One region of the Pseudomonas tructae genome, then DNA from elsewhere that is predicted to be linked to it. Evidence: riboswitches for the same ligand, from Rfam matches in the RefSeq annotation. Region 1 holds a riboswitch; each other region holds the start of a gene.
What was found. A riboswitch is a leader RNA that binds a small molecule or an ion and turns the genes downstream of it on or off. The one in region 1 is predicted to bind cobalamin.
Positions count from the first base shown of each region.

Region 2: it holds a riboswitch for cobalamin, as region 1 does, so the genes downstream of both, EXN22_RS10195 ((2Fe-2S) ferredoxin domain-containing protein) here and cobW (cobalamin biosynthesis protein CobW) in region 1, are expected to answer to the same signal.
Region 3: it holds a riboswitch for cobalamin, as region 1 does, so the genes downstream of both, cobO (cob(I)yrinic acid a,c-diamide adenosyltransferase) here and cobW (cobalamin biosynthesis protein CobW) in region 1, are expected to answer to the same signal.
Region 4: it holds a riboswitch for cobalamin, as region 1 does, so the genes downstream of both, EXN22_RS11600 (TonB-dependent receptor) here and cobW (cobalamin biosynthesis protein CobW) in region 1, are expected to answer to the same signal.

Region 1 is NZ_CP035952.1:2,982,645-2,990,386, reverse strand. Features, by position in the region: gene EXN22_RS13675 (ATP-binding protein) at 1-916, opposite strand, end outside; gene cobN (cobaltochelatase subunit CobN) at 918-4,676, opposite strand; gene cobW (cobalamin biosynthesis protein CobW) at 4,680-5,747, opposite strand; cobalamin riboswitch at 5,844-6,042, opposite strand; cobalamin riboswitch at 6,102-6,331, shown strand; gene EXN22_RS13660 (CbtB domain-containing protein) at 6,430-6,615, shown strand; gene EXN22_RS13655 (CbtA family protein) at 6,627-7,319, shown strand; gene EXN22_RS13650 (cobalamin biosynthesis protein) at 7,324-7,722, shown strand.
Region 2 is NZ_CP035952.1:2,208,681-2,216,422, forward strand. Features, by position in the region: gene EXN22_RS10180 (ornithine cyclodeaminase) at 1-138, opposite strand, end outside; gene ctlX (citrulline utilization hydrolase CtlX) at 159-1,076, opposite strand; gene EXN22_RS10190 (ABC transporter substrate-binding protein) at 1,210-2,142, opposite strand; gene EXN22_RS10195 ((2Fe-2S) ferredoxin domain-containing protein) at 2,139-2,525, opposite strand; cobalamin riboswitch at 2,631-2,834, opposite strand; gene EXN22_RS10200 (sigma-54-dependent Fis family transcriptional regulator) at 2,840-4,651, opposite strand; gene EXN22_RS10205 (ABC transporter ATP-binding protein) at 4,874-5,968, shown strand; gene EXN22_RS10210 (ABC transporter ATP-binding protein) at 5,968-7,065, shown strand; gene EXN22_RS10215 (carbohydrate ABC transporter permease) at 7,062-7,742, shown strand, end outside.
Region 3 is NZ_CP035952.1:4,558,646-4,566,387, forward strand. Features, by position in the region: gene EXN22_RS20860 (cobyric acid synthase) at 1-1,096, opposite strand, end outside; gene cobD (threonine-phosphate decarboxylase CobD) at 1,093-2,085, opposite strand; gene cbiB (adenosylcobinamide-phosphate synthase CbiB) at 2,078-2,986, opposite strand; gene bluB (5,6-dimethylbenzimidazole synthase) at 2,986-3,639, opposite strand; gene EXN22_RS20880 (cobyrinate a,c-diamide synthase) at 3,630-4,925, opposite strand; gene cobO (cob(I)yrinic acid a,c-diamide adenosyltransferase) at 4,922-5,533, opposite strand; cobalamin riboswitch at 5,698-5,921, opposite strand; gene EXN22_RS20890 (hypothetical protein) at 6,070-6,648, shown strand; gene EXN22_RS20895 (O-methyltransferase) at 6,660-7,307, opposite strand; gene EXN22_RS20900 (C40 family peptidase) at 7,325-7,742, opposite strand, start outside.
Region 4 is NZ_CP035952.1:2,506,858-2,514,599, reverse strand. Features, by position in the region: gene EXN22_RS11640 (succinylglutamate desuccinylase/aspartoacylase family protein) at 1-51, shown strand, start outside; gene EXN22_RS11635 (ABC transporter ATP-binding protein) at 71-835, shown strand; gene EXN22_RS11630 (MurR/RpiR family transcriptional regulator) at 916-1,821, shown strand; gene ribD (bifunctional diaminohydroxyphosphoribosylaminopyrimidine deaminase/5-amino-6-(5-phosphoribosylamino)uracil reductase RibD) at 1,898-2,377, shown strand; gene lpxO (lipid A hydroxylase LpxO) at 2,488-3,387, shown strand; gene EXN22_RS11615 (carboxymuconolactone decarboxylase family protein) at 3,475-3,819, shown strand; gene EXN22_RS11610 (hypothetical protein) at 3,874-4,374, opposite strand; gene EXN22_RS11605 (GNAT family N-acetyltransferase) at 4,541-5,098, shown strand; cobalamin riboswitch at 5,210-5,415, shown strand; gene EXN22_RS11600 (TonB-dependent receptor) at 5,523-7,664, shown strand.

The DNA.
Region 1 (7,742 bases):
CCTGCTGACCTGCTGATGGCTGCGCCGCAGCGCCGCTGTCGGGCGTTTGTGGCTGTGGTGCGGGAGCCTCGCGACGACGGTGGCGCAAGGCGAATTCGGCCACGGCATCGATATCCTCGGCGTCGATCGCCACGGCACCGCGCCAGGCGGCGTGGGCCCGGGCCGCCCGCAGCCAGACCAGGTCGGCGCGCAGGCCATCGACTCCAGCGGCGAAACAGCGCTCGGTGATCTGCTCCAGCGCCCGGTCGTCCAGGGCAATCTGTTGCAGCCGCTCACGGGCGCTATGGCAGCGCTCGCGCAAGGCGGCCTGGGCCGCTGCCCATTGGCCACAGAACGCCTCGGGGTCAGTGTCGAAATCCAGGCGCCGGCGAATGATCTGGCCACGGGCTTGCGGCAACGGCTGGCCTTCGAGGACCACATTGAGGCCGAAGCGGTCGAGCAACTGCGGGCGCAACTCGCCCTCTTCCGGGTTCATGGTGCCAATCAGCACGAAGCGCGCGCTGTGCCGGTGGGAGATCCCGTCGCGTTCAACCCGGTTGGTGCCGCTGGCGGCGACATCCAGCAGCAGGTCGACCAGGTGGTCCGCCAACAGATTGACTTCATCGACATACAGCACGCCGCCGTCGGCCTTGGCCAACACCCCGGGGGAAAACTGCGCCTTGCCCTGGCCCAGCGCAGCATCCAGGTCCAGGGTGCCGACCAAGCGCTCTTCACTGGCGCCCAGGGGCAATGTCACGAACGGCCCTTCGCCGAGCAAATCGGCCAGGCCGCGCGCCAGGGTGCTCTTGGCCATGCCCCGCGGGCCTTCGATCAGCACCCCGCCAATTTTCGGGTCGATGGCGGTCAGGCACAACGCCAGTTTCAGCTCATCGGCGCCCACTACGGCAGCCAGGGGAAAGTGTGCAGCTTCGCTCATGTCAATTCTCTTCTTCGCCGTCGAGCAACTGCTCCTCGAGGGCTTCACGGTAGTCGCCCGGATCCTGCCACAGCCCGCGCTGTTGGGCTTCGAGCAGGCGCTCGGTGATGTCGCGCAAGGCGTCGGGGTTGTGCTGGCGGATAAACTCGCGAGTCGGCCCATCGAGCACATAGGCATCGGCCAGCGCCTGGTAATGATGGTCGTCGATCAGGTGGGTGGTGGCGTCGAAGGCAAACAGGTTATCGACAGTGGCCGCCAGCTCGAAGGCACCTTTATAGCCGTGCCGCTTGGCCCCGTCTATCCATTTGGGGTTCAGCGCACGGGCGCGAATCACCCGGTTGAGTTCTTCCTTGAGGGTGCGAATGCGCGGCCGGTCCGGCTGGCTGTGATCGCCGTGGTAGCTGGCGACGCTGTTGCCGCCCAGGCTTTCCACGGCGGCGAGCATGCCACCCTGGAACTGGTAATAGTCGTTGGAATCGAGCAGGTCGTGCTCGTGGTTGTCCTGATTCTGCAGCACCGCCTGCACCTGGCTCAGGCGCCGGGCAAAGTCGGCTCGCGCCGGCGTGCCGTCATCGCCAGCACCGTAGGCGAAGCCGCCGTGATTCAGGTAGACCTCGGCCAGGTCCTGGCGGTCATTCCACAGGCGCCCGTCAATGGCGTTCTGCACGCCAGCGCCATAAGCCCCAGGCTTTGCCCCGAACACCCGCCAGCCGGCCTGCCGGCCTGCCTGTTCGGCGTCCAGGCCCTGGGCCTGCAACTCTGCCCGCTCGCTGCGCACCTTGGCCGCCAGGGGGTTGAGCTCATCTGGCTCATCCAGCGCCGCCACCGCTTGCACTGCAGCATCGAACAGCTTGATCAGGTTGCCGAAGGCATCGCGGAAGAACCCCGAGACCCGCAAGGTGACATCCACCCGTGGCCGGTCCAGCAAGCTCAAGGGCAAGATCTCGAAATCGTCGACCCGCTGGCTACCACTGGCCCACACCGGCCGCACGCCGAGCAAGGCCATGGCCTGGGCGATGTCGTCACCGCCGGTGCGCATGGTCGCAGTGCCCCACACCGACAGGCCCAGTTGGCGCAGGTGGTCGCCGTGGTCCTGCAGGTGCCGCTCAAGGATCAGGTTGGCCGAAGTAAAACCAATGCGCCAGGCGGTGGTGGTCGGCAGGTTGCGCACATCGACGGTATAGAAGTTGCGCCCGGTCGGCAGCACGTCCAACCGCCCGCGACTCGGTGCGCCACTGGGGCCGGCAGGCACGAAGCGGCCATCGAGGGCGGCGAGCAGGCCGTGCATTTCTGCCGGGCCGCAGCCGTCCAGTTGCGGGGCAACGTGCTGCTCCAGTGCCTCGAGAATGCTCCGTACCTGCGCCCATTCGGGGCCTTGCGCCAGTTGCACAGCGCCGTTGAGCGTCTGCTCGATCAGTTGGCCGGCATACAGCTCCAGGCGCTCGCGGGTATCGCCCGCGGTGCGCCATGCCTCGTCCGATGTCACCAACAGCGCAGGCCGTGGCCCCTGCCAGGGCTGGCCAAGGTCGCAATCGAGCGGATCGAAGCCCAGGTTCAGCGCCTTGGCCAAGGCCCGCAACAAACTGCCGTTGGCCCCGCGTCCATCGCCCCGCTCGACCCGCAACAGGGCCAGCAGGGTATCGATGCGCAAGCGCCCGGCCGGCGACTCGCCAAACACATGCAGGCCATCGCGGATCTGCGATTCCTTGAGGTCGCACAGGTAGGTGTCCAGGCGTGGCAGCCAGATGGCAGCATCGTCCAGCGCGCCTTCGATCTGCAGCTCGCGGTCAATGTGATTGTCGCGCACCAGCGCGAGGATATCGCGCTGCAACTCCCGGGCCCGGCGCGGGTCGAGCAACTGAGCTTCGTAGTACTCGTCAGCCAGTAGCTCCAGGTGGCGCAACGGCCCGTAGGTTTCGGCGCGGGTCAGCGGCGGCATCAGGTGGTCGATGATCACCGCCTGGGTGCGGCGCTTGGCCTGGGCGCCCTCGCCCGGGTCATTGACGATAAACGGGTAGATGTTCGGCAGCGGGCCGAGCAAGGCATCCGGCCAACAGCTCGCGGACAGGCCAACACCCTTGCCCGGCAGCCATTCCAGGTTGCCATGCTTGCCAACGTGGATCAGCGCATCGGCGGCAAAGCCATGGCGCAGCCAGAAGTAGAACGCCAGGTAACCGTGCGGTGGCACCAGGTCAGGGTCGTGGTAGACCGCGCTCTGGTCCAGCTGGTAGCCCCGCGCCGGCTGGATGCCGACAAAGGTCAGGCCATAGCGCAGGCCGGCGATCATCATGCGCCCGCTGCGAAACATCGGGTCCTGGCTCGGCTCGCCCCAACGTTCGCGCACGGCAACCTGGTTGGCTTCGGGCAAGGCGGCAAAAGCAGCCAGGTAATCGTCCAGGGCCATGCTCTGCATGCACGGGCGCAGGTCGAGGCTGTCGAGGTCGTTGCTGACCCCGCCGAGCAAGGCCTGGATCAGCGCCGTACCGCTCTCGGGCAAAGGCGCCAGCGGATAACCTTGTGCCTGCAAGGCACGCAGGATAGTCAGCGCGGCAGCCGGGGTATCGAGACCGACACCGTTGCCAATGCGGCCATCGCGGGTCGGGTAGTTGGCCAGGATCAGCGCCACGCGCTTGTGCCCATTGGGCAGGCGCGCCAGCTCGCACCAGCGCCGCGCCAGTTCAGCGACAAAGTCCATGCGCTCGGGTTGTGCCCGGTAGCAGACCACGTCGGACTGGCTGCGCTCGCTGCGCCAGGCCAGGTCCTTGAAACTGACCGGCCGGGTAATGATGCGCCCGTCCAGCTCCGGCAAGGCAATGTGCATGGCCAGGTCGCGGGCGCCCAGGCCCTGCTCGCTGGCCTGCCAGGCCGGTTCGTTGTCCTGGGCGCAGATCGCCTGCAGCACCGGGATATCGCGACGGAACGGGCGCAGGTGCGGCTGCTCGGGGCTGGACTGGGCAAAGCCTGTGGTGTTGATGATCAGCGCGGCATCGACCTGGTCCAGCCAGTCTTCCACCTGTTGCAGGCAACCGGCTTCCTTGAGGCTGGCCACGGCGATCGGCAAGGGATTGAGCCCGGCCAGTTGCAAACGCTCGCAGAAGGTATCGATAAAGGCGGTGTTGGCCGCCTGCAAGTGCGAGCGGTAGAACAGGATCGGCACCACCGGTTGCTCCACCTGCCACTGCCCGAACCAATCCTCCAGCACTGCAGCAGCCTTGCGCGGGTGATACACCGCCGTACGCGGCAACTGTTGCGGCTCGCTCCAGGGGTAGTCGCACGCCAGGTACTGACTGGCCAGGCAGTTGAACAGGTTCAGGGCATTGGCCTTGCCGCCCTGGCGCAGAAAGTGCCAGAGCCGCTCGGCCTGATCGGCCGGCACCGTGCTCAGGCTGCTCAGTTCCGGGTCCGGGCGGTCGTCGCCCGGCACCAGGATCAGCTGTACACCACGGGCTGCCAGTTCCAGCAACTGCTCCACACCGTAGCGCCAGTAGCCGACGCCACCGTGCAACGACACCAGGATGACCTTGGCATGACGCAAGACCTCGTCGACGTAAAGGTCGACCGAGGCGTGATTCTGTACCTGCATCGGGTTGGCCAGACGCAGGCTGGGGAAATCCTCGGGCAACTGCTGGGCGGTTTCGGCCAGCAGTGCCAGGTGCGAATCACCGCTGCAGAGGATTACCAGCTCGGCCGGGGTCTGGCCGAGGTCGGCAATGCTGTCGTCCGGTACAAAGCCACCGGGCTGGGTCCGCAGCAGGTGCATGACTCAAGCGCCCAGGGCAGCGCGCAGGCTCGCTTCCAGTTGCAGCGCATCCAGCTCCTGGCCGATCAGCACCAGGCGCGTGGTACGCGGTTCTTCGCTGCGCCAGGCGCGGTCGAAATGCTTGTCGAAACGGGTGCCCACGCCCTGGATCAGCAAGCGCATCGGCTTGCCCGGAATCGCTGCGAAGCCTTTGACCCGCAGGATGCCGTGCTGCACCACCAGTTGGGTCAGGGCGTCGAGCAACAGGCTTTCATCGGCTTGCGGCAATTCGATGGAGATCGAATCGAAGGCATCGTGGTCATGGTCGTCGTGATCGTCACCGTCATGGTGCGAGTCGTGGTGAGTACGGCGCCCATCGATGTGCGCCTCGGACTCGGCGCCCAGGCCCAACAGCACGTCCAGCGGCAGACGGCCGCTGCTGGCTTCGATCACCTTGACCGCTGGCGGCAGCTCTTCTTCGACCTCGGCGCGAACCTTGGCCAGGTCATCGGCAGCGATCAGGTCGGCCTTGTTCAGGACCACCAGGTCGGCGCTGGCCAGTTGATCGGCGAACAGCTCGTGCAGCGGCGATTCGTGGTCCAGGTTAGGGTCGAGTTTGCGCTGGGCGTCGACCTGATCCGGGTAGGCGGCAAAGGTGCCCGCAGCAACGGCCGGGCTGTCGACCACGGTAATCACCGCATCAACCGTGCAGGCGTTGCGAATCTCTGGCCACTGGAAGGCTTGCACCAGTGGCTTGGGCAGGGCCAGGCCGCTGGTTTCGATGAGGATGTGGTCCAGGTCGCCGCGACGGGCCACCAGCTCGCGCATCACCGTGAAAAATTCTTCCTGCACGGTGCAGCACAGGCAGCCGTTGGCCAGCTCATAGACGCGGCCGCTGGCCTCTTCTTCGGTGCAACCGATGCTGCACTGTTTAAGGATTTCGCCGTCGATGCCCAGCTCGCCGAACTCGTTGACGATCACCGCGATGCGCCGCCCCTGGGCGTTGTCGAGCATATGCCGCAGCAGCGTGGTCTTGCCCGAGCCGAGAAAGCCGGTAACGATGGTGACGGGGAGTTTGGCCAGTGTTTTCATGTCGATGCCCTTGGCAGGATGGCGGGCATGCGGGACGATCGCCAAAGGTGTCACGCACCTGGCCTGTTCGCCACCGGATCACCCCGCCCGGTTGAATGTCGGAAACTGTTCGAGGCAGGTCTCCTGGCTTGCATTGCACCGGCCCCGGGGCCAGTCGCACGACGCCTTCCCGCAAGGCTTGCAGTGGCTGTGTCGAACGCTTGAATGCTTACAGTTGCGGGGGCAGCCGCGGCTTGAACCGCGTTCCCGTCTTAGCTTCGGCCAACGCCGAAGAACCTCGAAGCGGCTAGGCTACGCAGTGCCCGGTGAGCGGTCAACTGCTGTCACGATTGACGCCTGCCTGCGCCCGTGATTTGCTAAGGCCATTCGTTTGGGTGCCCTGTAAGGGTGAAACTGGGAAACCGGTGCGTCATACGCTTCTTTATTGAGGTGTACGACAAGTCCGGTGCTGCCCCCGCAACGGTAAGTGAGAAAAGCGTCAGTACCACTGTGCCCGCTGTCTGGCATGGGAAGGTGACGCCTGTGGTGTGGCCACCTGCCCCACCCTCACCAGCCCGGAGACCGGCCCAACGCTAGACCGAACAAACCCGCGGTGGGCGGGCGCTGTTGCAACCCCTGGGCGAATCGCGTGCAGGGGCTCGCTGCGCTTGCCTGTTGCCGACAACACCAAGAGGAAAGCGCCATGCGTACCAGTACCGCCAGTCATTCAGCCGTTACCCCTTCAAGCCTCAGCCAACGCCTGCTGGTTGCTGTCGGCGCTTCGCTGCTGGGCCTGTGCCTGGTGTACTTCGCCGGTTTCTCGCACATCGAAGCGGTGCACAACGCTGCCCACGATACCCGCCACAGCGCCGCCTTCCCTTGCCACTGAGTGCTGCCCCGATGATCAAGCGTATTGCCAGTACCGCAGGCTTTACCGGCCTGCTGGCCGCCCTGCTGCTGACCCTGCTGCAAAGCTTCTGGGTCGCGCCGCTGATTCTTCAGGCGGAAACCTATGAAAGCGCCGCGCCAGCGGTCGAGACGGCCCATGAACATGCCGCCGGCACCGCCGAGCATCATCACGACAGCGAAGCCTGGTCGCCGGAAGACGGCTGGCAGCGGGTGCTGTCGACCACCGGCGGTAACCTGGTGGTGGCGGTCGGTTTCGCCCTGATCCTTGCCGCGCTCTACAGCTTGCGCGCACCGAAGACGGTGATCAGCGGTGCGCTCTGGGGCCTGGGCGGCTTTGCCGTGTTCTGCCTGGCACCGACCCTGGGCCTGCCACCGGAACTGCCGGGCACCGCTGCCGCCGACCTGGCCCAGCGTCAGGCCTGGTGGGTCGGTACCGCTGCCGCCACTGCGGTCGGGCTCGGGTTGATTGTGTTCGCTCACAACTGGCTGCTGAAAGCTCTGGGCGTGGTGCTGCTGGTGGTGCCCCATGTGATCGGCGCGCCGCAACCTGAGGTGCACCAGATGCTCGCCCCAGAAGCCCTGGAAGCCGAGTTCAAGGTCGCATCCCTGCTGACCAACGCCGCGTTCTGGCTGGCCCTGGGCCTGATCAGCGCCTGGCTGTATCGCCGCTCCAGCCAGGCCTGACGGGATGCAGTTGTACCTCGGCCTGGGTTGCCGTCGCGGCTGCCCGGCCGACGCCCTGGGTGAGTTGCTCACCCGCACCCTGCTCGCCCATGACCTGCCGCCCGGCGCGGTCATGGGCCTTGCCAGCATTGACCTCAAGCACGACGAACCCGGCCTGCACGCGCTGGCCCGGCGCCTGGGCGTGCCGCTGCTGTTCTACAGCGCGGCGCAATTAGCCGCATTCGAACACCACCTGAGCCATCGTTCTGCTGTGGCCTACCAGCACAGCGGCTGTTATGGCGTGGCCGAAAGCGCCGCCCTGGCCCTGGCCGCGCAGTTTGCTGGCCAGCCACGCCTGCTGGTACCGCGGACCTTGCAGGCCGACGCCAGCCTGGCATTGGCCTGCAGCAGTGATTTTCGCTGATAATCAGCGCTTTCCAGCCA
Region 2 (7,742 bases), 770 kb from region 1:
CAGGCGGGCGCATTTCTCGAAGTCGTGCCAGCGCAGGTAGTCCTCACGGATGTACTCGGCCATCTCGCTGATGCAGGTGCTCAGGCCTTTGTGCAGCACCAGGCGGCTGAGGTCGGTAACGTCGATATAGCGGGTCATGATGAACTCCTTTGTTGTAATCAGTGACGGACGGGCAGGTGCACTTCGGCAAGCATGCAGCGTGCGCTGCCACCGCCGATGCGCTCGATATGGTCGATGTTCACCACCACCGGATGGCTGTGCCGCTCCACCTGCTGACGCTGTTCGGGGCTGAGCGAGCGCCAGGCACTGCGCGACATCACCAGCAGCGGCTGGCCTTGCTTGTCGTGGACTTCGAGCATGTTGCCGGCGAAGCCTTCGAGCTGGTCGAAGTCCAGGGCCAGGATGTCCTTGCCGGTGTCGCGCAGTGAGTGCTCAAGGGCACGGCGCTCGTGGGCCTCGGGCAGCGCCTGCAGGCAGACCAACGAGAGCCCGCGGCCGACGCTCATCATCACGTTGCTGTGATAGATCGGCGCCTGCTGGCGGTCGACGGCGTGGAACAGGCACAGGCGATAGTCGAGCTGTTCGGCGAACAGGCGCAGGGCCTGGGTGTGGGTACGCCCGGAATGGCAGGCGTAGCTGATCCGGTGCTCGCGATCCAGGACCATGCTGCCGGTCCCTTCCAGATACATACTCTGCTGTTCCAGCGGGCTCAGATCGATGGTCTGACGGACTGCGAAGCGCTCTTCGAGGACCTTGAGTACACCCTTGCTGCGCTCCAGGCGACGGTTCTGGCCTTCCATCGGGTAGAGCACCAGGCTGCCGTCGGCGTGGCTGCTCCACCAGTTGTTGGGAAAGATCGAATCGGGCGTGTGCGGCGCCGGGGTGTCTTGCACCACCAGGACGTCGACGCCGTGCTGGCGTAGGGTGTCGACATACCCATCGAACTCCTGCAGCGCTTTATGCTGTGCCTGCTCCGGGTCGAGCAAAGCCTGCTGAAAGCGGTTGTTGAGGGCAGTGTCCGGGTTGAAGGCGAACCGCGCCGGGCGGATCATCAAGACTGTATTTGTTGTTTGCATCGAGGCACGCATCCGGGGTGGGCTGTGTGCTTATTGTCGATGTGATCAAGGATAAATCCCGGCTGAAGCGCGTTGGGCGCTCAGCCGGTAAAGCTGAAATAGTGGGTTTGGCAGCGGAATCTGCTGTGATGGCTCACGGCGGGTCTTGCTTGAAGGCGTGCAGCTGTCGGGCCAGGCCCAAGGCGGTACTGGCACTGTGTTCGCCGGGCAGCAGGTGGGTGAAGGGCAGGTCGATCAGGCGATTGTCGCGCACCGCCTGCAGGTGCGAGAGTGCCGGGTGCTTGCCCAGGAAGGCGCGCTTGCTGGCAGCGGGCGACCACACGGCATCGGCAAGAATGATCACGTCGGGGTCGGCGCGCAGCAGGCTTTCGGCATCGACCGTGACCCGGTTCTGCTCGATCTCGGCATACAGGTTACGCCCGCCCGCAGCTTCGATCAGTTGGGTAATGAAGCCTCGCTTGCCTTCGCTTTGCAGGCCGTTGACCTCACTGTCGAGGTAGAACACCGAAAGGGGCTCGCCTTGCCCGGCGATGGCGCGTGCGTCAGCCAGGTCCTGGCGCTGGCGGTCGATCAGCTGGTTGGCCCGGGCCTCGCGTTGCAGCAGGCGACCGAGGGTGCGCAGGTCTTGCTCAACGGCGGCAAAACCGTTTTGCGCTGCTGGCGTGCAGGCGTTCTCCAGCAGATAGGTATCGATGCCGTTGGCCTTCAGGGTCGTGCGCGGGGCTACGCCGTCGCTGTCGCGAAAGGCACTGGCAAAACCGCCGACCAGCAGGTCATAACCCTGGGCGTAGACCACCTCGGTCGCCGGGTAGCGGCGCGACAGCAGCGGCACGCCGCGATAGCGACCGCTGGCCAGCGCTTGCGGGTTGTCATCGATGTAACTGACGGCGGCGAGTGCTGGGCCGGCTTCAAGGGCCAGCAGCAGGTCGGCCGCATGCTGATTGAGGGCCAGGATGCGCTGCGGACGCTCCGCTGCCAGGTGCCAGGTCTGCCCGCAATTCTGAAAGTCGAGGGCCATCGCGCTGCTGCTCATAACCACCAGCAAGCTGGCGCTGACCCACCTCATGACAGCTGGCCATTGAGCAGCAGTTCGGGCACCGGCTGGCCCTCGATCAGGTGCACGCGCACCAGGCGTTGCGCCTCTTCGGCGTTGGCCACCCGGTACCAGCAGCGGTCCGGGTACACCGTCAGCACCGGGCCGAGGTTGCAGGGGAATTGGCAATGGCTGCGGGTCAGCAGCACGCCGTCAGTGGTTTCGATACGGTTGGCCACCAGCAGCTCGCGACGCAGGACTTTCCACAGGGGCAGGGCACCGCGTTGCACACAGCGCGGGCCGGTGCAAAGCATAACGTGACGGCTATGTTCGGGGATCTGCGACCACTCGGGTTTGCTCTGGATCTGCTCTTCGGCGAGGCGGCCGCGGCGACGCTTGGGGGGTGTTGCTGTCATGGACTTCTCGAAAAAATCGCGAAGCGCACAGCAGGGTCCCCGGCCAACACGCGCCAGAGAGCCGGCTCGTGCCCGCCCTCCGCAGGTTTGCCTGAATGACTGCGTGCAGTCGTGGGGCTTCAGGCCGGTCTCCGGGCTTGCGAGGCGTAAAGACATTCACCTTCCCATGCCCGTGGGCACAGTGGTGTATTGAATGCTTCACTCGCTTACCGTTGCGGGGGCAGCGCCGGACTGGTCGATAACGACGCACCGGCTTCCCGTTTCACCTGACGCACGGCGGCGGCAGGCACCTGAAACTGGCAGGCATCTGACCATCAGCCCAGGCGTTCGTCAACTGCGCAGCCATGGCCCTGGGCGTGCAGGCGCTTGTACAAGGTGGTGCGGCTGATGCCCAGGTCCCGGGCCAGGGCCGAGATATTGCCATTGAGGGCCTGCAGGCGTTGGCCGAGGTCGTCGGTCTGGGGCCGTGGCGTCAGTACTGGCGCCTGGGGACTTGCGGCAGACAGCTCGGCAAAGAAGCTGTCCGGCAGGTGTTCCACGGCAAGCGCGTGCTTGCCCGCCAGGGCCAACGCCACCTGGAGCACGCTGGCCAGTTGGCGCAGGTTGCCCGGCCAGGGGTGCTGGAGCAGCAGTTCCAGCACCTTGCCGGGTATCTGTGTCGGCACCCCGGGGTCGCGGTACTGCTGGTGTATCTGTTCGATCAGGGCCAGGCGGTCGCTGCGTTCACGCAGCGGCGGCAGCACCAGGCTCAAGCCTGCAATGCGGTAATACAGGTCCTGGCGAAAGTGACCCAGGCGCACCTGGTCGGCGAGGTGCTGATTGGTCGCCGAGATCACGCGGATATCCACCTGGGTCGCTTCGCCGCTGCCCAGGGGCTGGATACTGCGGGTCTGCACAAAGCGCAGCAGACGAGCCTGGGTCGGCAGAGGCATGTCACCAATTTCATCGAGGAACAGTATGCCCTGGTCGGCCTTGCGGATCAGGCCGAGGTTACCCTTGTGATGGGCGCCGGTGAACGCGCCTTTCTCGTAGCCGAACAACTCGGACTCCACAAGCTCCGCAGGGATCGCCGCGCAGTTCACGGCAATCAGCGGTTGATTGGCGCGGCTGCTGGCACGGTGCAGGGCATTGACGAAGACTTCCTTGCCGGCCCCGGTTTCGCCTTCGATCAACAGCGGGATGTCTTTTTCCAGCATTACTGCAGCCTGGGCCAGGGCCTTGGCGATGCGCGGGTCGCAACCTGGCGGGGTACGGCTGAGCGCTGCGCCCTTTGGGGGTTGGGTCGGCGCATGCAGCAAGCAGTGAAAGCGGTTGCGACCGGTCACTTGCAGGGCAAACGGCTGCTCGTTGCGGTGAGCCAACAGCTGCGCCAATGGCGTTCTGAAAAGCTGCTCCAAGGTGCACTGCAACGGATTTTGCCCAAGCAAACTGTCGGCCCGGCGATTGGCCGCCAGGACCCGGCCCTGATCATCGAACAGCAGCAGCCCGGCCCATTGACTGTCGAGGTTGTTGGCGCCGGTATTGAAGCTCAGCTGTTGGTAATCCGCGGCAAACCGCGCAAGGATCAGGCGGTTCTCCAGGCTCTGGCTCATCATCCGCACCAGGCCCTGGGTTTGCGCCGCAGGCAGGTAGCTGTCGCTGGAGGCATCAAGTACGCCGATCAGTTGGCGTTCGGCGTCGAACAACGGTGCGGCGGCGCTGGTCATGAAACGGTTGAGCTTGAGAAAGTGCTCATCCTGGCTGACATGCACGGCTTCGCCGGTAGCCAGGGCGGTGCCGATGGCGTTGGTGCCCACCCCTTGCTCCCGCCAGCAGGCACCGGCATTGAAACCGTGACGCTGGCGCGGCTCGATGAAGCGGCGGGTACCCCAGGCCTCGAGCAACTGACCCTGGTGGTCGCTGAGCATGATCAGGTAGCTGGAGTTGCCAAGCAGGTGCGCGTACTGGGGCATCACCTCGTCACGGGTGGTGCTCAACAGGGCCTGCTGGCGTTCGAGCAGTTCGCGGATGTCAGCGTTGGACGCTTCACCGAATTGCGGCAACGACTGGTGCTCCAGGCCATAGTCGCGACAGCGCGCCCAGGAAGCCTGGATGAGTTGCGCGTGGCTGGTGCTGGATGCGGCCATGGGCCCGTCCTCTGCCGGTGGCAGCGTTGTTGTTTTTGTGTGATCCAGTGTTGTTCAGTCCTGTTCATTGTCAATTTCACAGCTGTTCATTGCTGTTCAGCAGTGAACAGTGCTGAACGGCCTGGTTTATGAAAGTCGTTTACCGACAAAGGCTTGGTGTGCGCTGGCACGAATCTCGCTCTATTGCAGGCGCCTGCCCGAAAACAACAAAAAGGCCGCGCCATGTCGCTCTCCCTCGAACATGTCAGCCGTACCGTGGATAATCAAGTGTGCATCGACGATGCTTGCCTGCGTTTCGAGCCCGGTTCGTTCAATGTCCTGCTTGGCCGCACCCTGGCCGGCAAAACCAGCCTCATGCGCCTGATGGCCGGGCTGGATCGTCCGGACCGTGGCCGGGTGTTGATGAATGACGAGGATGTCACCGGCCGCCCGGTACGCCAGCGCAATGTGTCGATGGTCTATCAGCAGTTCATCAATTACCCGACCCTGAGTGTGTTCGAGAACATTGCCTCGCCCTTGCGCCAGGCACGCATGGCAGAGGACCTGATCCGCGAGAAAGTCCAGCAGACCGCGCAGATGCTGCGTATCGAGCCGTACCTGCAACGCTTGCCGTTGGAACTGTCGGGTGGCCAGCAGCAACGCACAGCCATGGCCCGGGCACTGGTCAAGGATGCCGAGCTGATCCTCTTCGATGAGCCGCTGGTGAACCTTGACTACAAGTTGCGCGAAGAACTGCGCCAGGAGATGCGCGAGCTGTTCGCTGCCCGCCATTGCATCGCTGTGTACGCCACCACTGAACCCAACGAAGCATTGGCCCTGGGCGGCACCACCACGATCCTTCATGAAGGGCGCATTGTGCAGAGTGGGCCCACTGCCCAGGTCTATCACCAGCCGCGCACGGAGTTGGCGGCCGAACTGTTTTCCGAGCCGCCGATCAACCTGATGCCCGGGCGCATCAGTAGCAATGAAGTGAGCTTTGCCGGTGCTGTGCATTTCGCCATGAACGCTGACCTGCAGCGTATCGGCGATGGCGACTATCGCTTCGGCGTGCGCCCGAGTCATATCAGCCTGGTCCCCTCCAACGACGATGACCTGGAACTGGCGGTACTGGTTGAGCTGGCGGAAATCAGCGGCTCGGAAACTTTCCTGCATGTGCGCAACGAGCACTTTCGTTTGGTGCTGCACCTGCCGGGGGTGCACGAGTACCACGTCGATGCGCCGATCCGGGTGTTCATCCCCACCCACAAGCTGTTTGTCTTCGACCTGGCCGGGCAGTTGGTGCAGGCGCCGGGCCTGCGTGAAGCGAGGGTAGCCTGATGGCCGAGATTCGCCTGCAGCAACTGGCTCATAGCTACAGCCGCGATCCGCAGGGCGCGGACGACTATGCCTTGCGCGAGCTGGAGCATGTCTGGGAGCAGGGTGGTGCCTACGCTTTGCTCGGGCCGTCGGGGTGCGGCAAATCCACCTTGCTCAACATTATTTCCGGGCTGCTCAGCCCCTCTCACGGCCAGGTTCTGTTCGATGGCAAGGTGGTCAACGAACTGTCGCCGCAGGCGCGCAATATTGCCCAGGTGTTCCAGTTCCCGGTGGTCTACGACACCATGACGGTGTTCGATAACCTGGCTTTCCCGCTACGCAACCAGGGCCTGGATGAAGCGCGCATTAACCGGAAGGTGACGGAAATCGCCGAGGTGCTGGAGCTGGGCAGCCTGCTGAAAAAGAAAGCCCGCAACCTCAGCGCTGATGAAAAGCAGAAGGTCTCCATGGGCCGAGGCCTGGTGCGCGACGACGTCTCGGCGATCCTCTTTGACGAGCCACTGACGGTGATCGACCCGCACCTGAAATGGAAGCTGCGGCGCAAGCTCAAACAGATCCATGAACAGTTCAATATCACCATGATTTACGTCACCCACGATCAGCTCGAAGCGTCGACCTTCGCGGACAAGATCGCAGTGATGTACGGCGGGCAGATCGTCCAGTTCGGCACTCCCCGCGAGTTGTTCGAGCGCCCGCGTCATACCTTTGTCGGCTACTTCATCGGCAGCCCCGGGATGAACCTGATTAGTGTGCAGGCGCAGTCCGGCGGGGTCGGATTTGCCGGCATCCACCTGCCGTTGCCGCTGGAGTTGCAGGAACGTTTGGGCGCAAGCGGCGCTACCCACCTGCAGGTGGGCATCCGCCCGGAATTCATTCAGGTCTGGGACGCGCCGTTCGATGAAGGCTTCAGTGCCAGGGTGGAGGATATCGAGGACTTGGGGACCTACCGGATTCTCACCCTCGACCTGCAAGGTGTGCCACTCAAGGTGCGCCTGGGCGAGGACCGTATGCTGCCAGAGGATGAGGTATGGATAAGCTTTCCGGAGCAGTGGTTGATGCTCTACGCCGATGACGTGCTGCTGGAGGCCCGGCCATGAACAAGGTGCCCAACAACAAGGCCTGGTGGCTGGTGCTGCCGGTGTTCCTGCTGGTGGCGTTCAGCGCCGTGGTGCCGATGATGACCGTGGTCAACTACTCGGTGCAGGACATTTTCGACCAGTCCAGCCGCTACTTCGTTGGCGCCGACTGGTACCGTCAGGTGCTGCTGGACCCGCGCCTGCACGACTCGCTGTTGCGCCAGTTCGTCTACTCGGCCTGCGTGCTGCTGATCGAAATACCCCTGGGGATCGCCATCGCCCTGACCATGCCGACCAAGGGCCGCTGGTCGTCCTTGTGCCTGATCGTCATGGCCATTCCGTTGCTGATCCCGTGGAACGTGGTTGGCACCATCTGGCAGATCTTCGGTCGTGCCGATATCGGCCTTCTGGGTGCTTCGCTCAACCAGTTGGGGATCAACTACAACTATGCCGCCAACACCATGGACGCCTGGGTCACGGTGCTGGTGATGGACGTCTGGCACTGGACTTCACTGGTGGCGCTGCTGTGCTACTCCGGCCTGCGCGCGATCCCCGACGTGTATTACCAGGCGGCGCGCATCGATCGCGCTTCGGCCTGGGCGGTGTTCCGCCATATCCAGTTACCGAAGATGAAGAACGTGCTGCTGATCGCGGTGATGCTGCGCTTCATGGACAGCTTCATGATCTACACCGAGCCG
Region 3 (7,742 bases), 1.6 Mb from region 1:
CCTCAAGCACCGTGACAAACTCCAGCAAGCCCAGGCCATCGCTGGCCCCCGTCGGCCCTTCCAGGCCCAAGGGGTCTTCCACCCGTTGACCGAGCATCTGCAGCCCGCCGCAAATCCCCAGAACCTTGCCGCCATAACGCAGATGGCGGCTGATCGCCTCGTCCCAACCGCGCTCGCGCAACTGCGCAAGATCGCCACGCACACTCTTGGAGCCGGGCAGTATGATCAGGTCGGCCGGCGGAATCGGCTGGCCGGGGCCAATGAACTGCAAATCGACCTGCGGGTGCAGGCGCAGTGGATCGAAATCGGTGTGGTTACTGATACGCGGCAATACTGGCACGATGACCTTGAGCTGGCGCCCGGCCTTGACGCCCTGGCGCTGATCAATGCCATCCTCGGCTTCCAGGTGCAGGTCCATCACATAGGGCAGCACGCCCAGCACCGGCTTGCCGGTACGCTCTTCGAGCCAGTCCAGGCCAGGCTGGAGCAAGGCGATATCGCCACGAAAACGGTTGATGACAAAGCCTTTGACCCGCGCCTGTTCGCTTGGCGAGAGCAACTCGAGGGTGCCGACCAGGTGAGCGAAGACCCCGCCACGGTTGATATCGGCAATCAGGATCACCGGGCAGTCCACTGCTTCGGCAAAACCCATATTGGCGATGTCACCGGCACGCAGGTTGATCTCGGCCGGCGAGCCCGCACCCTCGACCATCACCACCGGATAAGCTGCGCTCAGGCGCTGGTGCGAGGCCAGCACGGCCTGCATGGCAATGACCTTGTAGTCGTGATAAGCCACGGCGTTCATGCTGGTGACTGCGCGGCCATGGACGATCACCTGGGCGCCGGTGTCGCTGTTGGGCTTGAGCAGCACCGGGTTCATGTCGGTGTGCGGCGCCAGGCCAGCGGCCTGGGCCTGGACGGCCTGGGCTCGACCGATTTCGCCCCCGTCAGCGGTGACTGCGCTGTTGAGCGCCATGTTTTGCGGCTTGAACGGCACCACGGCAACGCCTTGACGCAACAGCCAGCGGCACAGCGCGGTCACCAGGGTGCTTTTGCCGGCATCGGAAGTGGTGCCTTGCACCATCAGGGTGGTCATGGTTGTTCCTTGGTGTATTCGCTCAAGGCTTGGGCCAGGCGCTGGAAATCCTCTTCACAGGCTGGCAAGCCGAAACGCAGGCTGGGCGGCTGGCTGAACAGCCGCAGGAGAATGCCGCGCCGGGCCATGAATTCATGCAATTGCAACGCCTGTTCGGTGACCAGGTACTGGAACAGGTCGCAACTGCCATGGGGGGCAAAACCGGCCCCGCCAAGGATCTCGGCCAGACGCTGGCTGGCCGCGGCACAGCGGACAATCTGCTGCTGATGCGCGGCGCTATCGAGCAGGCAAGCCTGGCCAAGGATGCGGGTCGGACCGCTGACGGTCCAGGGCCCGAGTTGTTCGGCGAGCAGCTGTAACAGCTGGCGCTGCGCCAGGACAAAGCCCAGGCGCACGCCGGCCAGGCCAAAGAACTTGCCGAACGAGCGCAGCACGATCAGCCCGGGGCGCTCGGCATGCGCGGCGATGCTGTGCTGCGGGGCGTTGTCCATGAACGCTTCATCGACCAGCAGCCAGCCGCCACGGCGAGCCAGGCGCCCATGCCATTCCAGCAGTTGCTCGGCACCGATCAACAGCCCGGTGGGGTTGTTGGGGTTGACCACCACCAGCACATCGAGGCTGTCGAGGTAGTAATCGACCTGATCTTGCGACAATTCACGCACCCGGTGCCCGGCACGGCGCCAGCCTTCGGCGTGCTCGGCATAACAGGGCGACAGCACACCGACCGTGCCGGGGCGGCGCAGCCGTGGCAAGGCCTGGATCGCGGCCTGGGAACCGGCCACCGGCAACAGGTGCTCGACCTGGTAGTACGCACAGGCCGCCTGTTCCAGACCGTCGTCGGTTTCCGGCAAGCGTGCCCAGGCGTGCAACGGAATCTCGGGGATTGCATAGGGCCAGGGGGCAATGCCGCTGGACAGGTCCAGCCAGTTTTCGCGGGCGATGCCATATTGCTGGACTGCGCGTTGCAGGCGACCACCGTGTTCAAGCATAGAATTCAGCCCCCAGGCACAACAACAGCAACCACAACCATACACCCTGGCAAACCAGGCGCCAGCCGCGCCCGATAGCCTCGGCATCGGCCTGTGGGCCCTCGCCCAGTTGCGGGCGCTCATGCAACTCGCCGTGATACACCGCCGGGCCGCCCAGCTCGACGCCCAAAGCCCCGGCCCCGGCCGCCATCACCGGGCCAGCATTGGGGCTGTCCCACAACGGCGCCTGGCGTCGCCAACAGCTCAGGGCCAGGCGGGTTTTGCCCAGCAGTGCGTAGGTCAACGCCACCAAGCGTGCCGGAACATAGTTGAGCAGGTCATCGATCTTCGCAGCGGCCCAGCCAAAGCGTTCGAAGCGTTCATTACGATAGCCCCACATCGCGTCCAGGGTGTTGCTCAGGCGGTATAGCACCACCCCGGGGACACCGGCGACGACAAACCAGAACAGTGCGGCGAACACCGCATCACTGCCGTTCTCCAGCACCGACTCGGTGGCGGCGCGAGCCACGGCAGTTTCATCGAGTTCGCGGGTTTCACGGCTGACCAGATAGCCCACCCGCTGCCGCGCCTTTTCCAGATCACCCTGGCGCAAGGCTTCGGCCACTGGCGTCACATGTTCACCAAGGCTGCGCAGGCCCAGGGCGCAATACAGCGCCAGCACTTCAATCAGCCAGCCGATGTACGGTAGCCAGGACAGCAGCATGGCGAGGAAGGTCAGCGGCACCACGGCCAGGAACCAGGCCGTAACCCCATGACTGCGCCAGCCACGCCCGCCGGCATTGAAGCGTTGCTCCAGGCGCGCAGCGAGGCGCCCGAAGGCCACCAGTGGATGCCGGCGTTTGGGCTCACCCAGCAGCGCATCCAACGCCACCCCGGCCACCGTCAGCAAAGCCACACTCATCAAGACTCTCCCCACTGGTTTTCAAACAACAATTCATGCAGCGGCCGCGCCGTGGCCCAGCCTTCGAGCACCAGCATGGGTGCCGGGTAGAACACCTGCACCGGGCCCAGGCACAGGATCGCCAGCGGTTTGGCGCCGGCCGGCATGCCCAGCAGCGTGGCCAGGGCCTGGGGCTCGAACAACGATACCCAGCCCATCCCCAGGCCTTCGGCGCGGGCCGCCAGCCAGAGGTTCTGGATTGCACAGGACAGCGACGCCAAGTCCATTTCCGGCAAGGTGCGACGGCCGAAGATATGTGCGTCACGCTCATCCATCAGCGCAGCGACCAGCAGCTCGGCGCAGTCGTTGATGCCCTCGACCTTGAGTTTCATGAAGTCGTCGGAACGCTCACCCAGCGCCTGCGCGGTGCGCAGTCGCTCCTCTTCGACCAGGGCCTGGATACCTTGGCGCAGTTCAGGTCGGGTAATGCGAATAAACCGCCAGGGCTGCATCAGGCCAACGCTGGGGGCCTGATGCGCGGCTTCAAGCAGGCGGGCGAGCACTTCAGGGGCCACTTCGCCACCACTGAAGTGGCGCATATCACGGCGCTCGCCGATGGCGCGATAAACCGCAGCGCGCTCGGCTGCGGTAAAAGCATGCTCGTTCATGGACACAACAGCGCCGCCGATGCCTGGGGGTTGGAAGCAAAGTAGAAATGCACGTAGGAAGCCGTCAGCCGGCCGCAGCGGTACACCGCCTCGGCGCCCCGGCCACCGTTGGGGCTCTGCCCACGGGCAATCGGTTCAAGCTCGGTACTGGTTAGCGAATGATGGTAGGTGTGCCCGCGCAGGGTACCTTCCGGCAGCTCTACCGCTTGCAGGGCCAGGGCCGCCAGACGCTTTTGCATCACGGCCTCGCCAGCCAGCAGGCCAAGCAGCTCGGCGCGCTCACCGGCCACATCGGTCAGAGCATCGAGCAGGTAGAGCATGCCGCCGCATTCGGCGAGCAATGGTTTACCAGCGTGATGGTGGCCGCGAATGGCCTCGAGCATCGGTGTGTTGGCGGCCAGCGCCTGGTGATGCAGCTCCGGGTAACCACCGGGCAGATACAGGCTGTCGGCCGGCGGCAAGCTTGCGTCATGCAGCGGTGAGAAGAACGCCAGCTGCGCCCCCATGGCGCGCAACAGGTCGAGGTTGGCGCCATAGGTGAAGGCAAAGGCCTCGTCGCGGGCGACCGCAATGCGCACGCCTTGCAGCAAAGGCTCGATGGCAACTTCGCTCGGCGCGGCGAAGCTCACCGCCGGCGGCAAAGCCGCATCGCAACTGGCACCCAGAGCAGTTGCAGCGGCATCCAGGCGCGCATCGAGGTCGTTCAGCTCACTGGCCTGGACCAGACCCAGGTGGCGGCTCGGCAGCTCGATGCCGGTTTCTCGCGACAGCCCGCCATACCAGCGCAGCCCTTGGGTCAGGCTGCCTTCAAGCAACTGGGCATGGCGCAGGGTACCGACACGGTTGGCCAGTACCCCGGCAAACGGCAGGTCCGGTTGATAACGCGCCAGGCCCAGGGCCAGGGCGCCGAAGGTCTGGGCCATGGCCGTGCCATCGATCACCGCCAGCACCGGTACGCCAAAATGTCGGGCCAGGTCGGCGCTCGATGGCGTGCCATCGAACAAGCCCATGACCCCTTCGATCAGGATCAGGTCAGCCTCGGCCGCCGCTTCCCACAAAAGCCTGCGGCTCTCCTGCTCGCCGACCATCCACAGGTCAAGCTGATACACCGGCGCACCGCTGGCGCGCTCAAGGATCATCGGGTCGAGAAAGTCCGGACCGCACTTGAATACCCGGACCTTGCGGCCCTGGTTGCGATGCAGGCGCGCCAGCGCGGCAGTCACCGTGGTCTTGCCCTGGCCGGAAGCCGGTGCGGCGATCAACACCGCCGGGCAATGGCGCGCATCACTCATAGTTCGACGCCCTTCTGGGCGCGGATGCCGGCCTGGAAGGCGTGCTTGAGCATGCCCATTTCAGTGACGGTGTCGGCCAGTTCGATCATTTCATCCTTGGCCGCACGACCGGTGACGATTACGTGCTGCATTGGTGGGCGGGCCTGCAGGTCGCTGAGCACCTGGTCCAGGTCGAGGTAGCCATGCTTGAGGGCGATGTTCAGCTCATCGAGCAGCACAAAGGCGATCGACGGGTCCTGAAGCATCTGCCGCGACACTGCCCAGGCGGCTTCGGCAGCGGCGATGTCACGCTGGCGGTCCTGGGTTTCCCAGGTAAAGCCCTCGCCCATCACGTGGTAACGCACCTGCTCGGGGAAGCGCCGGAAGAACAGCTCTTCACCGGTGCTGTTACGGCCCTTGATGAACTGCACCACACCGCACTGCATACCGTGGCCCATGGCCCGGGCAAGCATGCCGAAGGCCGAACTGCTCTTGCCCTTGCCGTTGCCGGTAAGCACCAGCAGCAAACCGCACTCGTTGGGGGAATTGGCAATGCGCTCGTCGATCACAGCCTTTTTACGCTGCATGCGCGCCAGGTGGCGTTCGTCGCGTTCGGTGGATTCAGTCATGAGGTTCTCCGCAAACCACTGTCGGCCGACCCGCAACGAACGTGGCAGCCCATGGCTGCACAAAGGGCGCGAAGGAATCGGCGTGACAGATGAATGGATATGGCAGACGGAAAACGCGCAGGGCTGCGGCACAGGCCGGAGGAACCGCGCATCACCCTCCGTGATGCCGTTGACTGTTACAGGCCGGTCTCCGGGCTTGTGAGCGGGGTCATGAACACCCGGGGCCGCGCGCCTTCCCGGGGTTACGACCCCAGTGGCCCTGCGCAGCCTTGACTCACTTACCGTTGCGGGGGCAGCGCCGGATTCGCGCGCCCTGCGCGCCCACCGGCTTCCCTGTTTCACCCTGCCAGGCCACAGCCTGCAGAGCACCTGAAACAAGTCGCGAAGGTTAGAGGGTTGCACCCGGAGCGTCAATGAAAGGCGCTGAACTGGCCTGGATCAATGGCGCCTTTGTCATCTTGTGCAACACTGACTTCAGTGATATCAAATAGCCACAATCTCGGCTGTACTCGATCACAACTACAAGGGAGAGCAGCATGCAAGGCCTGATCATCAATAACCCGCGCCTGGAATTCCTGCGCCCTGCCCTGGAACGCTGGGTCGATTGCATCGACCGCTTCAACCAGACCCTCGGCGATGGCGAGGCGCCCTACTGGCACGGCGCCCAGGCTAACCTCGGCCTACTTTGCGCCGCAGCCTGGCAAGCTGAGCTGGTGACCCTGCAACAGCATCAAAGCCGCAAGCAGCGCGAGGACGGTGACCGTGAAGGCCGCTGCGACCTGTACATTGCCAGCCGTGAAGAAGCCGCCTACCTGCAAGCCAGCCAGCGCTGGCCGAAAATAGCCAAGCTCGACCTCAACAACGCCCTGGCCGAGACTGTATATGCCGCCCGGCAGATCGCCGCGCCGAGCCAGCTCAAGGTTGCCGCGCTGTTCGCCAGCCCCTGGAAAGCCGGCCAGCACGCCAGCCCCGAAGAGCTCCAGGACTTGGTCGACGACCTGCAAAAACACAACGCCTGCGCCATTGCCTGGTACTTCCCCTACGCCTACCGCAAGCTGCACAACGAAGCCGGCCAGTATCACCCCGGCATCGCCCTGCTGCTCAAGCAGGCCTGAAACGGGCGAGATCAGCGCTTACGGCACAGGGTCAAACCATCTCCAATCGGCAACATCGACAAGTCCACCCGCAGGTCATCCTTGAGCTTATGGTTCAATGCCTGAATCGCGCGGGTGTCTTCGCTGTCCGGCTGTTTCTCCAGCACCCGCCCGCTCCATAAGGTGTTGTCGAACAGCACCAGCCCACCATGACGCAGCAAGCGCAGCGCTTCTTCCAGGTAGTGCGGGTAGTTGGCCTTGTCGGCATCGATGAAGATCAGGTCGTAGCGCTCTGCCGGCAGGGTCGCCAAAGTCTGTAACGCCGGCGCCAGGCGCAGCTCGACACGCTCGGCAACCCCGGCCTCTTGCCAGTAGCGCCAGGCCACGGCGTTGTAGCTACCTTCAAGATCACAACAGAGCAACTGCCCGTGCTCCATGGCCTGAGCCATGCACAGAGCGCTGTAGCCGGTGAAGGTACCCACCTCGATCACCCGTTGCGCACCGATCAGGCGCACCAGCAGCGCCAGCAGTTGCCCCTGCTCCGGCGCCACCTGCCAGCGCGCTTCGGGCAGCGTCTGGGTTTCAGCGCGCAAACGGGCGAGCAAGGGTGTCTCGCGCAGCGACACGCTTTGCAGGTAGTGGTAGAGCGAATCGTCGAGGTAGAGCGTCTGAGCGGTCATCGTCTACCTCGAAAGGTTCAGGGGTTGCGCGCCAGGTGCGCAGGCTGCAGCACGCGCTTGGCGTTCAGGTAGGTTTTTTGCCAGTAGCTGTTGGACAGGTAGTCCAGGCGCACCGTTCCGCCGGTGGCTGGAGCATGGACGAAGCGCCCTTCTCCGACATAGATGCCGGCATGGCTGACCTGGGAGCCGCCGTTGGTGGCAAAGAACACCAGGTCACCGGACTGCAGGTCGTTGCGCTCGATGCTCGGGGCGCGGATGCCGATCATTTCACGGGTCGAGCGCGGCAGCGAGATGCCAGCGGCATCGCGGTACACATAGCCAATCAGGCCACTGCAATCGAAACCCGAGTCCGGGGTGTTGCCGCCCCAGCGGTACGGCGTGCCAACCAGGCCCAGGGCGCGAAACAGCACGTCTTCGGCAACCGGGGAGAAATAC
Region 4 (7,742 bases), 480 kb from region 1:
AAGGTCGCCGGCAATACGCCGATCCGCCAGGGCCGCCTGCTCACCGACTGACACCAGCGAGTACTCACTGATGAACAAACTGCAAATCAACGACCTGCATAAAAGCTACGGCAACCATCAGGTGCTCAAAGGTGTCTCGCTGCAGGCCCAGGCCGGTGATGTGATCAGCATCATCGGCTCCAGCGGCTCGGGCAAGAGCACGTTCTTGCGCTGCATCAACCTGCTCGAACAACCCAACGCCGGTAAGATCCTGGTCAACGGCGAACAGCTCAAGCTGCGCAATTGCCCCCGCGGCGGGCTCCGGGCCGCCGACCCGCGTCAGTTGCAACGCCTGCGCGCACGGCTGAGCATGGTCTTTCAGCACTTCAACCTGTGGTCGCACATGAGCGCCCTGGACAACGTCATGGAGGCCCCGGTGCAGGTGCTGGGCATTAACCGCAAAGAGGCCCGCGACAAGGCCGAGCACTACCTGAACAAGGTCGGCGTCAGCCATCGCCGCGATGCCTACCCTGCACACATGTCCGGTGGCGAGCAGCAGCGGGTGGCCATCGCCCGCGCCCTGGCCATGGAACCGGAAGTGATGCTGTTCGACGAACCGACCTCGGCGCTCGACCCCGAGCTGGTCGGCGAAGTACTCAAGGTCATGCAGGACCTGGCCAGTGAAGGCCGGACCATGGTGGTGGTGACCCATGAAATGGGCTTTGCCCGGGAAGTGTCCAACCAGTTGCTGTTCCTGCACCAGGGCATTGCCGAAGAACGCGGCCACCCGCGCGAAGTGCTGGCCCGGCCACAGTCCGAGCGCCTGCGCCAGTTTCTCGCCGGTAGCCTCAAGTAAGCCTGCGCCTTGCCTGGGCTGCGCGCCGGGGCAAGGCATGGGATACACTGCGAGCCATCTTTCAGGGAGCCTTGCAACGGATGTCGAGCACGCCGAAGAACACCACCGTCTATGCCTCGCCGGTCATGCGCAAGCTGTCGCAAAGCCTCGCCGAACTGCAACCGTCGTTGCGCAAGGTGGCCGATTACATTCTGCGTCACCCGCTCAAGGCGGCTACCCTGACCATCGAGGAAATGGCCCAGGCCACCGCCACCTCGCCCGCTGCGGTCAACCGCCTGGCCAAGGCTCTGGACCTGGGCGGCTACAGCGGTATGAAGGCGGAGCTGGTGAGCACCCTGCAACAAATGGTCTCGCCGGTGGACAAGCTGCGCAATGAACTGGCCCAGCGCCCCGGCGGCGAATTCGGCCTGCACGAGCAGATCCACAGCGCCAGCAGCAACCTGGAAACCACCCGCAGCATCAACCAGAGCGAAACCTTCGAGGCGTTCATCGGCAGCCTGAGCCAGGCCCGCAAGGTCTATGTGCTGGGCTTTGGCAACAGCGTCTACCTGGCCGGGCTGGCGGCCTCGACCCTGGTGCCGTTCTGCGCCGACACCTGCGCCATCAGCATGGAAGGTGGTAACGAAAACGCCGCCTACCGCCTGGCAGCGATCACCGACCAGGACGTGCTGCTGGCCATCTCGCTGCCGCGCTACTCCCAGGACACCCTGCAACTGGCGCGTTTTGCCCACGAGCGCGGCGCCACGGTACTGGCGATTACCGACTCGCCGGCCTCGCCACTGACGCCCATTGCGCGCCACACGTTATTCGCCGCAGCCGACCACCCGGTGCTGACCAGCTCCAGCATTGCCGTGCTGGCACTGATCGAAGGCCTGGTGGCCGGCGTCATGGCGCGCAACAAGGAGGCCGTGAAGCTGGCCACCGAACTGACCGAGAGCGTGATGTCCTACCTGCATGTGCCGGGCGGCAAAATCCCGCGCAAGTGAGGCGGCAAAAACGCGGCAGGTGGATTAGGCTGTGTACGCGCCTTCGCGCGATCACCTTTCCAGGAGCTGAACGACAATGGATTGTTTTTCACCCAGCGATAAGCTGTTCATGCATCAGGCCTTGAGCGAAGGCCGCCGCGCCCTGCCCGCCTGCCTGCCGAATCCGCCGGTGGGCTGTGTGCTGGTGCGCAATGGCCAGATCATCGCGCGCGGCTTTACCCAGGCCCCGGGGCAACCGCATGCCGAAGCCATGGCCATGACCCGCTTCGTCGGCGATGCCGACGGCGTCACTGCCTATGTGACACTCGAGCCCTGCTCCTTTCATGGCCGTACCCCCTCCTGCGCCAATGCCTTGATCGAACGCGGCATCCAGCGCGTGTTCGTGGCCATGCTCGACCCTGACCCACGCAATGCCGGAGCGGGCATCAGGCGACTCGAAGAGGCCGGTGTCGAGGTGCATCTGGGCCTGTTGCAAGCACAAGCCGCAGGCGACCTGGGCCGCTACCTGAACCAGAGCGCTGGTGCTGAATCGTTAACGCCCGGTCTTGGCGCCTAGCACTATGGTCGAGCCCTTGCGCCGTAACATTTAGTACAAACCCCGGTCACGATTGTTTATGCTGGCGGGCTTATGCCATGGCGCATCGCCACATTCACAAGTATTCGCCCATGAAAATCTTCCTCGTTCTACTGTTCGTTTTCTCGGTTGCCTACGTCCATTTCCGTGGCCGGGTGCGGCACAAAGTCACCCGCCAGCTGGGTGATCACTCAAGCTTCCTGGCCCCGGTCAACGTGTTCCTGTACCTGTTTTCCAAGCTGCCGGCCAAGCCTTACCTGCCCGTCGAGTCCTTCCCCGAGCTCAAGCCGTTGCAGGACAACTGGCAGGAAATCCGCGCCGAGGCCCAGCAGTTGCTGCACGTCGGCGAGATCAAGAGTTCCAAGAACTACGACGACGTCGGTTTCAACTCATTCTTCAAGAGCGGCTGGAAACGCTTCTACCTCAAGTGGTACGGCGAAAGTCACCCCTCGGCCATGAAGCTGTGCCCGCGCACCACCGAACTGCTGCAAGGCATCGGCACGGTCAAGGCGGCGATGTTCGCCACCCTGCCGCCAGGCTCCAAGCTGGTTCGCCACCGCGATCCCTACGCCGGTTCCTACCGCTACCACCTGGGCCTGGACACGCCCAACGATGATGGCTGCTACATCTGCGTCGATGGTGAAAACTATGCCTGGCGCGATGGCGAGGGGGTGATTTTCGATGAGACCTACATCCACTACGCCGCGAACCAGACCGAGCACAACCGCATCATCCTCTTCTGTGATGTCGAGCGCCCGCTCAAGTACCGCTGGGCCACAGCGTTCAACCGCTGGTTCAGCAAGAATGTCATGGCGGCAGCAGCAGCGCCCAATGATGCCGGCGACAAGACTGGCGGTATCAACCGCCTGTTCACCCGCATCTACAAGATCCGTGAGCGCGGCAAGGCACTGAAGAAGCGCAACCGTACCCGTTACTACCTGGAGAAGTGGGCGGTGGTGGCGGCGCTTGTGCTGGTGTTTGTTTACATCTGATCTGCCCTGCGATATGACCAACGGCATCCCACCTTCGGAAAAACTGGCTTCACTGTCTTAGTTGCCAACCACACCAAGGTGAAGACAATGAGCATGATGGACTGGGATGCCTACCGTAAGCAGTTGATGGCCGGCATCGGCGATCTCAAGCAACTCTCTCCCGACACCGTGAACGGCTACATGACCGCCAGCGGCGCCGGGGCCAAGACCAACCACCTGGACGCCAAGACCCGCGAGCTGATTTCCCTGGCCGTGGCCGTCACCACCCGCTGTGACGGCTGCATCGCCGTGCACTCGGCCCAGGCGGTCAAGCACGGCGCCAGCCGCGAGGAAATCGCCGAAGCCCTGGGCGTGGCGGTGGCGATGAACGCCGGGGCGGCGCTGGTGTATTCAGCACGGGCCATGGACGCTGTGGGCAAGACCAGCCAGTAACGCCATCATCAAGACAACTGTGCGCCCTGCCCCGGCGCACAGTCGATCAGTCGCTTAGTTGACCCGGACCAATTGCGCACGTTGCGCGACTGGCACAGCATCGAGCATGACGATGTTCAGATCGCCCTGGGCTCGACCCGCAGTCAAAGGGCTGCCCATGTCGGCTGAAACACCTTCGGGCAACTTGTACATCGCGCCAGTGAGTGGGTCGACGATCAGCATGCCGACCAGACCGCCAATCAGGATATTGCCCCAGTACCAACCACTCAGACCGCTATCGAGGGTCACCGACTTCTCAGTGTAGCCATCCTTCCTGAACTGCAGGGTATAGGTCTGCCCCTTGAAGTAACCGCGCCCGGACTTGAGGGTCACAGTACTTGGCGTACTCCCGGAGTGAACCAGCTTGCCATCCTTGTCGAGGATGTCGAATGAAACGCCAGGCGGGACACTCGACACCGCCACCGGATAACGGCTGTCGCCTACAATGCTTGCACAACCGGACAACACCGTAGCCGCTGTCAGAGCAGCTACACCCATGCATTTGCGAATACTCATCTGCAGATTTCCAATCCGGATTTGCCTTCATTGGCCTGACTGCTCGGTGCAGTCGGGCGAATTGTAATCATTGCGATGTCATTAAGCCATCATCGAGTACCACATAAACAGTTGCACGCAAACGCCAACACTTTCAGACTCGCCGCTCACGCTGCAAGGAACCCCCATGATCCACATCCGCCCCATGACCGCCGCTGACTTCGCGCTTTTCTGGCCAACCTTCCAGGCCATTGTCAGTGCCCGCGAAACCTATGCCTTCGACCCGGCCATGAGCCAGGAACAGGCCCGCCAGTTGTGGCTGGAAACGCCACTGCGCACCCTGGTGGCTGAAGAAGGCGGTGTGCTGCTGGGCTCCTACTTTCTCAAGGCCAATGCCGCCGGCCCCGGCAGCCATGTGAGCAATTGCGGCTACATGGTCTGCGATGCCGCCCGTGGCCGTGGTGTGGCCCGATTGATGTGCGAACACTCCCAAGGCCTGGCGCGCGAGCTGGGCTTTAGCGCCATGCAGTTCAACTCGGTGGTGTCGAGCAACGAGGTGGCGGTGGCCTTGTGGCAGAAGCTGGGTTTCGCCATTGTCGGGCGCTTGCCCAACGCTTATCGCCACGCACGCCTGGGGCTGGTGGACAGCCTGGTGATGTACAAGTGGCTGGAAGAACCCAAACAGCCGATGCTGATCGGGCGCAAGAATATCGAGGCGGTGGTGTCGCGCAAACGCGGACGTTGAGCTCAACCTTGTGGGAGCGGGCTTGCCCCGCGATATTCAAAGGCCTATCAACAACTGGAAACTGATCTGGGCAAATGCGCAAGCCGTTGACTGCAAAGGTTTTCGGTGTTCAGATGCGCGCCAGTTTCAGGTGTCCTGCGCCGCCGTGCGCAGGGTGAAACGGGAAGCCGGTGCGTCATCTCCATGACCAGTCCGGCGCTGCCCCCGCAACGGTAAGCGAGCGAAGCCTTCGAAACACCACTGTGCCTTGGCATGGGAAGGTGAAGGCCTTCATGACCCTCGCAAGCCCGGAGACCGGCCTGAAGCCTTTGTTTGGCAACCCCGCGGTGGGCGGGCGCAGGCCGGTTGGCGTTCGCCTGCGCGCGCCATGCCTCCATGCGTTGTTCCCTCCGGGATTCATTCTTCCTGTTGATTGTGGAACGACATGTCCCGTAACTCCAAGCTTCACACCCTGGCGGCCAATGCCCTGGCCCCCTGCCTGGCCTTCGCCTTGCCGGCTTTCGCCGATGACAGCCAACCCTCTGCCCTGGCCCTGCCCTCCACGGCCATCACCAGCAGCAGCGACAACGAAACCGTCAGCCTGGCCACCCCGCTACCCGCTGGCTCGCGCCTGAACCTCAGCGCCATGGACACCCCGGCCAGTACCAGCAGCCTCACCGGCGAGGCCATCGAAGGGCGCAACAACCTCACCGTGCAGGACGCCGTGACCCGCTCGCCGGGCATCACCTCGGTGGCCACCCCGGGCAACGGCAACACCGCCTTGTCGGCTCGCGGCTTCAGCGGCCACGGCTCGGTGATGACCCTGTTCGACGGCTCGCGGATGTACACCGGCGCCGGTACCCAGAGCTTCCCGGTCGACCCGTGGATGGTCGAGCGCATCGATGTGATCCGTGGCCCGGCCTCGGTACTGTATGGCGAAGGCGCCACCGGTGCGGTGATCAACGTGATCCCGAAAAAACCGTTTGCCGGCGAGATCCGCAACCACCTGCGCCTGGGCTACGGTTCCTACGATCGTCAGCAACTGGGCCTGGACAGCGGTGGTTCGCTGAGCGAGCAGTTGAGCTACCGGGTGACCCTCAACCGCCAGGAAGGCAACGGCTGGATCGACCGTGGCGATTCGAAGAACCTGGCCATGAGCGCAGCCCTGCGCTTTGACCCCAGCGACGACCTGAGTTTTACCCTCGCCCACGAGCGCGGTGACGCCGACCCGATGAACTACTTCGGCACGCCGCTGATCGACGGCCATTACCGCGACAGCCTGCGCAAGAAAAACTACAACCTCAAGGACTCGGCCCAGCACTACCACGATGAGTGGACCCGCTTTAACACTGACTGGGTGATCAGCGACGCGATCAGCGCCAGCAACCAGCTGTACTACCTCAAGAGCCGCCGCCATTGGCGCAACGCCGAGGACTACACCTGGAACAGCGGCGTTAGCCAACTGGAGCGCGGCAGCTACCTGGAGATCAAGCACGACCAGGAACAGGTCGGCGACCGCCAGAGCTTCACCTTCGACCATTCGCTGTTGGGCCTGGCCAGCAAGACCGTGGTCGGCGCCGAGTACAACCGCATCCGCTTCGGCATCGACAGCAACTCGCCGTACAACGACATCGGCGGCGATTTCATCGACCCGTGGAACCCGGCGCCCGGCTACTTCCACAGTAAAGACCCGACCCGCCCGCAATCCGACAGCACCACCCGCACCTTTGCCCTGTTCGCCGAGAACCGCACCCAGCTGTCGGAGCGTTGGTCGCTGGTGACCGGCATTCGCCGCGACCAGAACCATATCGACCGCACCAACCTGGTCAACGACAGCCGTAGCGACCGCAGCCTGAGCGGCGGCAACTGGCGCGCCGGGCTGGTGTTCGCGGTCAACGACGAACTGAGCCTGTACGGCCAGTACTCCACCAGCGAGGATGGCGTCAGCGACCTGGCCACCCTGAGCCCGAGCCAGCAGCAGTTCGACCTGACCGAAGCCAAGCAGACCGAATTTGGCCTCAAGCAGCTGTTCTGGGATGGCCGTGGCGAGTGGACCCTGGCGGCCTACCATATCGTCAAGAAGAAGCTGCTGGTCGACAACCCGACCACTCACCAGAAAGAACAGGCCGGTCAGCAGACCTCCGATGGCCTGGAAGCGACCCTGGAACTGGCCCTGGCCAACCAGTGGCAGGTCTCGGCCAACGCCTCGGTGGTCCGCGCCAAGTACGACGACTTTGACCAGACCGTGGGTGGGCAGACCGTTTCGCGTGCCGGCAATCGCCCCAGCAACGTGCCACGGCGTACCGCCAACCTGTGGGTCAGCAAAGGCTTTAGCCACAACGTCGATGCCGGCGTGGGCCTGCGCTATGTCGATGAGCGCTATGCCAACACCGCCAACTCCCAGAGCGTGCCGGGCTTTACCGTGGTCGATGCCAACCTGGGCTGGCAGGTACTGCCGGATGTGCGCCTGGGCCTGCAGTTGAACAACCTGCTGGACCGCCGTTATACGGCCACCGCGCACAGTGGCGAGCAGTGGCTGATGGGTGAGCCACGGTCGTATTTTGCGACAGTGGATTACACATTCTGAGGTGAACCGGGGCTGCGTTGCAGCCCATCGCCGGCAGCGCCGGCTTCCACGGTAGCGAGTCAGCCTATTGACTCTTGA